3 regions of the Paenibacillus sp. RC84 genome follow, and region 2 is predicted to be linked to each of the others. Evidence: riboswitches for the same ligand, from Rfam matches in the RefSeq annotation. Region 2 holds a riboswitch; each other region holds the start of a gene.
The links. A riboswitch is a leader RNA that binds a small molecule or an ion and turns the genes downstream of it on or off. The one in region 2 is predicted to bind cobalamin.
Positions count from the first base shown of each region.

Region 1: it holds a riboswitch for cobalamin, as region 2 does, so the genes downstream of both, nrdI (class Ib ribonucleoside-diphosphate reductase assembly flavoprotein NrdI) here and ABH899_RS16240 (energy-coupling factor ABC transporter permease) in region 2, are expected to answer to the same signal.
Region 3: it holds a riboswitch for cobalamin, as region 2 does, so the genes downstream of both, ABH899_RS03850 (ABC transporter substrate-binding protein) here and ABH899_RS16240 (energy-coupling factor ABC transporter permease) in region 2, are expected to answer to the same signal.

Region 1 covers NZ_JBGBYL010000010.1:97,236-100,505, forward strand. The annotation lists gene ABH899_RS21980 (hypothetical protein) at 1-860, shown strand, start outside; cobalamin riboswitch at 1,381-1,576, shown strand; gene ABH899_RS21985 (hypothetical protein) at 1,614-1,775, opposite strand; gene nrdI (class Ib ribonucleoside-diphosphate reductase assembly flavoprotein NrdI) at 1,866-2,225, shown strand; gene nrdE (class 1b ribonucleoside-diphosphate reductase subunit alpha) at 2,212-3,270, shown strand, end outside.
Region 2 covers NZ_JBGBYL010000006.1:352,452-355,721, forward strand. The annotation lists gene cbiQ (cobalt ECF transporter T component CbiQ) at 1-412, opposite strand, end outside; gene ABH899_RS16235 (energy-coupling factor ABC transporter substrate-binding protein) at 409-696, opposite strand; gene ABH899_RS16240 (energy-coupling factor ABC transporter permease) at 693-1,460, opposite strand; cobalamin riboswitch at 1,749-1,950, opposite strand; gene ABH899_RS16245 (permease) at 2,149-3,207, opposite strand.
Region 3 covers NZ_JBGBYL010000002.1:24,522-27,791, forward strand. The annotation lists gene ABH899_RS03840 (aspartyl-phosphate phosphatase Spo0E family protein) at 1-100, shown strand, start outside; gene ABH899_RS03845 (hypothetical protein) at 155-730, shown strand; cobalamin riboswitch at 858-1,063, shown strand; gene ABH899_RS03850 (ABC transporter substrate-binding protein) at 1,242-2,249, shown strand; gene ABH899_RS03855 (FecCD family ABC transporter permease) at 2,250-3,270, shown strand, end outside.

The DNA.
Region 1 (3,270 bases), on a different contig from region 2:
GTTCCTTCCGGTTCAAGTGGTCGAAGGAGGAGCAGGCGGCGGTATCCGCGAAGTACAAATTCGGCGCTTCTCTCAACTTTAGCGGCAAAGTTCCGGTTGTAGGTCTCGGCGGCGAGCTGAAGATCGCTTATGAGCGGACGCGGTCCGTCACTTCCGAAATGAAGAGCATCAAGGAATTTTCGATTGAACTGTACCCGTCTGCCACCAAAAAAACGGCTGCACATTTGTATATCCGGCCCAACATAACCAGGCTTACCTACAAACTGGCGGATTGGCAGGAGAACGACCTGGGCGTGCAGCTCAGTCTTTTCTCCGTATCGGATCTTAGCATCGAAGCCCGCAAAGGCAAATCCTTGAGCACGTTTCCGAAACAGCCCGATCCGAACCGCATCGAGAATTATGTGCAAAGATTTACGGCGCTGCCCGATTATGCGGATAAGCAGCTTTCGTTCAGTATGCCGGTGAATTGGTCGGAATCCATGAAAATCGAAGAAAATTTTATTAAAGTCAGCAAAACCATCACCTCCGTTTCCAACAGCGTATCCGTTGAATGCAAGCCTGCGGGCAAGGCGCCCGGCGATGTGTTTTCGATCGGTGTAGGGTCCAGCTTCATGTACACGTATGAAGTGAACGTGTCCACCCAGTTCTCATCTCAAATGGGCTGTACGGTCCGTTACCCGAATCCCCGTCCGGGCGAAACCGATGATATCAGCGAAGTGAAGCTGCTCATGTATGTGTTTTACCCCGATAAAAATAAAACGGACCGCTGCTACTGGATTCCGCAGGAAACGAAAAACCAGTATCCCTGGTGCGTGGCGTGGTCCGTGGATGAGCTGGTTAGGCAGGGCAGCGGCCAGTGAGACAGCCGGACTCCAAAGGCCTCCTTCCGTTTACGGCAGACAAATCATTACGATAATTGCGGACTGTCTTTTGATTTATGTTTTTGCTCATCTGATTCCCGGTGTGTACATCAAGGATTTTTTATCCGCTCTCACTTTATCTGTCGCTCTGCACGTGATCGAATGGATACTTGCTGGCATAATGATTCTTTATAAAAAGAACAACAAAAAGAATTTAAACATGTAAAAAAGGATCAAGCTCCAATCCAAGGAGCTTGATCCTTTTTTATTTAGATGCAAGTAAAACCCCCGCTCAGCGCCTGGAGACCAGCGTGGATGCACGTCCCTCCGCCGCCCGCAAACTTTGTCGAAATAAAAAGAATCCGAAATAAAATCTCGCCCGTTTATGGGCAGGTTATCACACCTTTTTCGCCTTATATCTCGGTTTTTCTCCCCTTGTTGAGTCCTTACGCACAGTTGACAAACCACAATATATTGAGGTAAATTCATATCTATCACCTACATATTCACTATATATAGACTATATATGGATTGGACAGGTTTCCCGCCTACCAGGCGGGAATCAAAAGGGAAGTCCGGTGAGAATCCGGCGCGGTCCCGCCACTGTCAACGGGGAGCGCCCCACCCATACCGCCACTGACGAATGCCGTCGGGAAGGCCGCGGAGGGGCGCAATGAACCTGGAGCCAGGAGACCTGCCTGTCTGAAAGACACCGCTGAACCTACGGGAGATAGGGAGGTGTCCGGACGTTTTTCACATACAGCCGCTTGCCTGGCTGTCCCCCTCTTCCGCCTCCGGGCGGGGAGCCGGGCAGCCGGCTTGTACGCGCGGCTTCAGCCAGCCTTTTTGCAGAGCCGTCAGCGGCGCGCGAAAGGGCTGGAAGCTGACTGTGAATTTAGAGCCGCTCTTTGTCACACAAGGAGCGGCTTTCATCCGGGCGCGCCGACTACTTCCCGTGGTCGGCGCGCCCCGTATTTTTGAAAGAGTGGAAAGGAAGATGCTTCCATGCTGGTAGTGTACGATTCCCGTACGGGAAATGTTCAACGATTCATTAACAAGCTGAATTTGAAGGCCGTACGGATCGAAGAGGATTTGACGATCCAGGAGCCGTTCGTCCTTGTTACCTATACGACCGGATTCGGTCAAATTCCCGGCAAAGTGCTGGACTTTCTGAAACATCACTCTTCCCTTCTGCGCGGTGTAGCCGCAAGCGGCAACCAGAACTGGGGACAATCCTTTGCCCTGAGCGCCGACCGCATTTCATCGGCATACGGTGTTCCGGTGCTTGCCAAATTCGAACTTTCCGGCACGTCTAGCGACGTGGAACGATTCCATAAAGGGGTGCGCCATCTTGAAGCATATTGAACTGAACAACGAACTCATGATACCGGGGGAAGACGGGTTTTACCGTCTGGAGAAAGACCGCGAAGCGCTGGACGCCTTCCTTGAAGAAGTGCAGGGGCAGACCGTTCCTTTCGGCAGCATCAAAGAACGCTACGATTATCTGATCGGCGAAGATTTCTACGAGAACGTGTACGAACACTACACGCTGGAGCAGATCGAAGCCATCCACGAAACCATCCGCGAAAGCGGCTTTAAGTTCCAATCCTACATGGCCGCTTCGAAATTTTATAAAGATTACGCCCTGCGTACCAACGATAAAAAGCAAGTCCTCGAATCGTACGAGGACCGTGCCGCCATCGTCGCCCTTCACTTGGGTGAAGGCGATATCGGCAAAGCCCAGCGGATCGCCAAGGCGATCATCGAGCAGCGCGTCCAGCCGGCAACGCCGACGTTCCTGAACGCCGGACGCAGCCGCCGGGGCGAAATGGTCTCCTGCTTCCTGCTGGAGATGGACGACTCCCTGAACTCCATTCAGTACGTCATCGGCACCTGCATGCAGCTGTCCAAAATCGGCGGTGGCGTAGCCGTGAACATGTCCAAGCTGCGCGGACGCGGCGAGCCGATCAAAGGCGTCGAAGGCGCCGCGAAGGGCATCATGCCCGTCATGAAGCTCCTTGAGGATGCCTTCTCCTATGCGGACCAGATGGGTCAGCGCCGGGGCTCCGGAGCGGTCTACTACTCCGTATTCGGCTGGGACATCATCGAATTCCTCGACTGCAAAAAGATCAACGCGGACGAGAAATCCCGCATCCAGACGCTTTCCATCGGCCTGATCGTGCCGCAGAAGTTTTACGAGCTGGCCGAGCAGAACAAGCCGCTGCACGTGTTCGCCCCGTTCTCCGTCTACAAGGAGTACGGCCGTCACCTCGACGATATGAATATCGACGACATGTACGAAGAGCTGCTAGCCAACCCGAACGTGAAGAAGAAAGTCGTCATGAGCGCCCGCGACATGCTGACCAAAATTGCCGTTATCCAGCTGGAATCCGGCTATCCTTACATCATG
Region 2 (3,270 bases):
ATACAAATTGCAGACAAGCGAGGCAGGCGGAGACCCGCATAAACAGCCCCGCTGTGCGGGATAAAGATTCTTCCGTGACGTAAACGGTCCACGGACCGGCCGTTCCGATGATCCATCCCGAAGAAAGGGGAATCCCTGTCCCCGTGTTTCTTCCGAATTCCAGCAGGAGAGCAGGTAGGCTGGCCGCGAAGAACAGCAGCGAGCCGCCGTATACGAGCCAGTAAAGCTTGCCCGGGACACGTGCGTAAAGCAGAGTCCAAAGCGTCATCCATCCGAAAACGGCCGCTTGAACGGGCGGAGCGCCGGCATAGGACAGGATAAAGAGACAGCCGGCAAATCCGCATTTCCAGACCGGGGAGATTCCCCGGAAAGCATTGGCATAGGAAATCGTGTCAATCCGCTTGAGCATCATGCTTTGGGCTTCGGTTTGGACGCCTTCCCCTTATACAGGCCGATCACATACCCGATAAACCCGGCTCCGAGCGCGGCTTGCAGCGCGAAAAGCATGCTTTCGGTTTCAGCCGGAGGTTCCATCAGCGACGCGAACCAAGGCTCGTAAGTCGGAGCGATTTCCTGAATCGCTTCCTCCGCGGCTCCGTCCGCTCCTCCGAACTCTCCTTTAACGAAAATGAGCGGCAGCACGGCAAGCAGGACGACCACGACCAGAATCCAGACATTCTTCTTCCACGTTTTCACGAACGGTCAGCTCCCTTCAAATTGCGCTGCAGAGCGGAAATTTCATGCGGCGTGTAGGCTTGCAGCCAGCCCAGAACCAGCACGGTGAGCAGCCCTTCGCTGATCGCGAGCGGAATTTGGGTGACGGCGAAAATGCCCGCAAATTTGGCAAAAGACGCGAGCATGCCCCCGTCGGCTGCGGGAAATGCCACCGCCAGCTGCACGGAGGTGACCAGATAGGTGGTCAGATCGGCGAGCGCGGCGCCCGTAAAGACGGAGAGCTTCTGCCTGCCCGTCGATTTGATCATGAGTTTGTACACGGCATAGCCGACAAACGGTCCCGCAACGGCCATCGAGAATGCGTTGGCGCCTAGTGTCGTAAGCCCGCCGTGGGCGAGGAGAAGAGCCTGAAAGAGAAGGACAACGGAGCCGAGGACGCTCATGGGAAGCGGTCCGAACAGGATGGCTCCGAGTCCGGTACCCGTCGGGTGGGAGCTGCTTCCCGTAACCGAAGGAATTTTCAGGGCGGACAGGACAAACGTAAAGGCTCCGGCCAGACCCAGCATAAGCTTGAGCTCCGGCGTTTCTTTTGTAATTCGGATCAGAGCGCGGACGCCCAGGATGAAGAAAGGCAGGAAGACCACCCACCAGAATAAGGCCCAGAAGGGCGGCAAAAAGCCCTCCATGATATGCATGGCGTAAGCCGACTCCGGCTCGTTTACCAGAAAGAAGCAGACGATTCCGGTTATAAGCAGAAAAGACGCCAGGGTTTTACGGATGTTCATCGGAAATCCTCCTTCATAAATGTGGGTCCGCCTTAAGCGGCGGCCAGTGCGGCAGAACGGGGCCATGCCCCTGCTGTGCTTTCGGACGCTGATTCGTTAAACCGGCCGCCCGGCTGCCAGTTCCGCAAGCTCTTTCCGATGATTCCGATGCGGTAATTCCCGGCTCCGGATCTCTTCTCCGCACACAAAAAAAGACATCCTTCCCTTCGCACGGGAACACGATGTCTTATGCACGCAACAAAAAAAAGTTTGCGATCTCAAACACCTCCCTATTCCTCGTAGGTCGTATCAGTGCTGTCAAAACAGGCAGGTCTCCTGGCTCGGGGCGTCCATACCGGCTCCTTCCCGGAACGTCTTAGTTCCAGTGGCTTCGTGCCGGATGTGAATGAGAGTGTTTCCCCTTACAGTGGCGGGACCGCGACGGCATTTCACCGTTCTTCCCTTTTAAATTTTAGAGTGGCTCTAAAATACCTGTTTCCACAAATATGCGGTTTTCCGTGATAATACTACAGGATGTCCCAAACCTTGTCAATTGCGGAAAAGGCATGAATTTCAAGGCTGAAACACTGCCGGAATCGGATTCTTTGACATCGCTTTCTTTTGTTTGCGGAAAAGAAAAACGAGAGGGGTATCGGCCCTCTCGCTGAAATTTATTTTATAGACTAAAACCTGAACCCAAACTCTGAACTTATAGGACGAAAATGCCGACCACGCCGGTTACGATTCCCGTCAGGGCAACCATACCGGCTGTGAACCAGAGCACTCGCGCGGGAAAAGCCTTTCGCACCATAATGAGGGACGGCAGGCTGACCGCAGGCAGTGTCATGATTAGCGCGGCGGCCGGTCCCGTGCCCAGGCCCAGGGCCATCATCGTTTTGGCGATCGGAATTTCCGCGGCGGTCGGGATGACGAACAGGGTTCCGGCCAAAGCGAGCCCGATCAAGGCGACGAGGCTGTTACCGATCGCGGGATCGAGGGCCGGGAACAGCCAAGCGCGTGCGGCGCCGAGTATGAATACGGCGATGAAATAGACGGGAACGACGGTCCAGAACATCGTCCAGAGCGCTTTCAGCCAGCGGACGACGACCGGCCCGGACTGCGGCTGCATAACCGGCGTTTGCGGGAGCTCGCCGGTCACTGCATCGTCCTTCTTGACGAGGCGCTCCGCCCAGTACGAGACGCCGAACACGAGCACGATCCCCGCGGCGATTCTCAGAATGGCGAATTTCCATCCAAGCACGAAGCCCATGAAAATGATCGTCGCCGGGTTCAGTACCGGATTGCCGATCCAGAAGGCGAGAGCGGATCCGATGGAGCCCGACTGCTTGCGCATGCCGACCGCTACCGGAGCGGCGCAGCAGGAGCACATCATGCCGGGCATGGCGCTAAGTCCGCCGGCTACTGTGCTGCCGAAAGTGCGCTTGCCGAACACCCGCTTCAGCCAGTCTTGCGGGATCAGCACCTGAAGCAGAGAACCGAGGACGATGCCGAGAATCGCGGCTTTCCAGACGGCTTTGAAATAGACGACGGTATAGTCCCAAGCCGCGGCCAGCGAAGGCTCGGCGGAACCTGCGAGAATCGACTTCCCGATGTCGTGCTTGGCCGCCGCGATAAGCGCTTTGTGGAAGTAGGGCTCCCACTTTACGTAAAACAACCCGCCTATGAGAATGGCGATAAATATAAAAGGCTTCCAGTAAGCAGCACGCGGTCTGCTTTTGGTGGAAGCCGGAGTTGGAGATGTATTCACGTGATGTCCCACCTTTCTAAATCCACTTGCAACTATACCATAGTCGCCGGGGAAAAAGAATGG
Region 3 (3,270 bases), on a different contig from region 2:
GTCCGGTGAGGCTATGACTTCCGAGTCCGTAATTGAAATGAGTACGCTACTTGATCATAAGATTAACGAATATATGAATCTAGTCCAGAAGAGCCGGTAAATGCCGGCTTTTTTGCAGCGTTTGCACAGGCTATCAGGCAACGGAGGGATTACGATGACACAGAAACGCTGGTTTTCGGCTGCTGTACTGCTTCTATTATTCACCGTCTTGGTTTCCGGGTGCGGGAAGGCCCAGCCCAAAGCGGATGTTTCCATCTTTATGATGGCCCGTGACGGTATACCGGTCGATGCCGCTTTTAAGCTTGAAAATTCGTTGAAAGCGCTTGTGGGGGACAAGCCGTCCATCTATTTGAATACGTCCCCGCTTTTTTCCAATGAGAAGATGATCGTCGAAATGGGATACGGCAATCACGGTATTCTGATCATCCCCGAAGAACAGTTTAAGATTTATGCGGCCGAAGGGGCATTTTTACCGCTGGAAGAGCATTTCAAGCAGGAGGACTATCCGGAGGGCGTACTCGAGGCGACGATTGAACCTGCCGGGAAGAAAAAGAATCCGCCCGAAGCGCCCAAGAAGGAGACGCATCTGTACGGCATTCCGCTCCAGTATTCCAAGTGGATGAAGGATAACGGCGTAGAGGGCAAAGGGCTCGTCGCTTTCATGGCGGTGAACAGCCGCAATCCCGAACAGTCGTTCGAGGTGCTCAAAAAGATCGCCGCTAAATCCTGACGCGACGGCCTCGGCGCCGCCACGACTCTATGGCCCGCGCGAGGAACTGCAAGCGGTGCGGTGACTAAAGTCCTTGTCTTTCCGGCGCCGCTTGGCCTATAATGGGGGATGAACTTGAAGGCCCAACCTCATACGTTTACCGTCAGGTCCCGAAGCGGCGTCTCCCAACGGAGCCGAAGCCCAGGGTGAAAAGGGAAGCCGGTGCAAATCCGGCACGGTCCCGCCACTGTAATACGGAGATCGTCTTACGATGCCACTGTCCGCGCGCGGATGGGAAGGCAAGACGGTCAGTCATCCGTAAGTCAGGAGACCTGCCTGCCGGTTTGCAGCACAATATCCTTCGAGGAGAGGATCGCGCGAAACCGGAAAGGACGTCCGACTGACGGCCGTTTCACCTCGTGATTCCGAAAGTTATCCCCTCTATCTCCGGATAGAGGGGATTTTTTGTTGACATGCGCGAACATCGTGGGACAACTTCAAGTCAAACTAAATCAGCAAGGGAGTAGAGAACATGAACAACGAACGAAGAACCGCTAGGGGTTTTAAATACGCCCTGCTGCTGCTTGTTTTGACGATGGCCGTCGGCCTGGCAGCCTGCGGCAAGCAAAGCACGGATAACGGGACGGCGGGCTCGGCCTCTCCGGCGGCAAGCACCGCTCCGCAAACGAGCGCGAAGAAAACGCAGTATCCTTTGAAAGTAACCGATGCGACAGGCAAGGAATTTACGTTCGAGAAAGCGCCCGGTAAAATCGTGTCGGTTTCGCCGGCTGAGACGGAAGCTCTTTTTGCGATCGGTCTGGGCGATACAATCGTCGGCGTGTCCGATTTTGACGATTATCCGGCGGAAGCGAAAACGAAGCCGAAAATGGGCGGAATTACGCAGCCTAACCAGGAATCGGTTATCGCGTCGGGAGCCGACGTTGTTTTCACAGGCGTTTCGATGAAAAAAGAATCGGTCGAAAAGCTGCGCGCCATGGGCATCAACGTGTTCAAGGTGGAGCCTAAGACGCTTGACGACGTCATGAAAAATATTCAGCTCTACGGTCAGATTACCGACCATCAGGAACAGGCGGAAAAAGTTGTCGCAAAAATGAAAGAGGACCGTCAGAAAGTTACGGATGCCGTAAAAACCGTAGCGGCGGACAAGAAGAAAAAAGTCTACATCGAATTCTCTCCGGGCTGGACAGTCGGCAAGGGCGAATTCATGGATGAGCTGATCACGCTGGCGGGCGGTGTCAATGTCGCTTCCGACATTACGGGCTGGAAGCAGATCAGCGAGGAGAAAATCATTCAGCAGAACCCGGACGTTATTTTATTCGCCAAAGACGTGGTGGATGACAAAACGAAGAAGAGTCTTGAAGAACTCATTCGCGGACGCAGCGGGTGGAACGAAATCAATGCGGTCAAAAACAACCAGGTAATCGGTCTCGACCAGAATACGCTGACCCGTCCGGGACCGCGTCTGACAGAGGGACTCCTGCAAATGGCTAAAGCCATCTATCCGGACTTGGTGAAATAAATGAAACCTAAATGGGGACTTTGGGGAGGAGTAGGAGTTTTACTCCTTCTTCTTTCTATTGTGCTGAGTCTTTCGCTGGGCTCGGCCCATCTGCCGGTGAGTCAGATCGCTTCGATTCTGGGGAGCAAGCTGCCTTGGATCGGAGACCGAATCACGCCGGACTGGCCCGTATCCTCGGAGCAGATTATTATGAAGGTAAGGCTGCCGCGCGTAATGCTGGCCATCCTTGTCGGGGCCTCCCTTTCGGTAGCGGGAGCCGCTTTTCAAGGCGTTCTGCGCAATCCGCTTGCGGACCCGTATACGCTTGGGGTCAGCAGCGGAACGAGCGTCGGCGCGGCGTTCGTCATTTACTTCGGTCTGCAGACGACGTTTTTCGGGACGTGGACGATACCGGTCGTCGGGTTTGCTACAGGAGCCGTTTCGCTTTGGATCGTTCTACGACTGGCCCGGACTGACGGCAAAATCCGTATGGAGACGCTGCTGCTTTCCGGTGTCGTGATGCAGGCGTTTCTCGGCTCCGTGGTTTCTTTTCTGGTGTCGATGTCCAAGCAGGTCGTCAATGAAATCATTTTCTGGCTAATGGGCAGCCTCGCTATGAAAGGCTGGTCGTACACAACCGTTCTCCTTCCGTATTTCCTCGTAACTTTCGTTGTGCTCTACAGCTATGCGCGGACACTCAACTTGCTGGCGCTCGGGGAACGTCAGGCCGCCCATCTGGGTATCCATGTCGAACGGACGAAATTGATCGTGCTGATCACCGCGACACTGGTGACGGCTGCGGCCGTTTCCGTATCCGGCGTCATCGGGTTTGTCGGGCTGATCGTGCCTCATCTGATCCGTCTGATCGCGGGACCGGATTACCGGCTGATCGTGCCGCTTTCCGCCGTTGGCGGAGCCATCTACGTCCTTTGGGCCGACACGCTGGCCCGGACGCTTCTAAGCCCGACAGAGATTCCGCTCGGCGTAATCACCGCGTTTCTGGGTGCGCCGTTCTTCGCTTATCTGCTGCGCAAACAGAAGA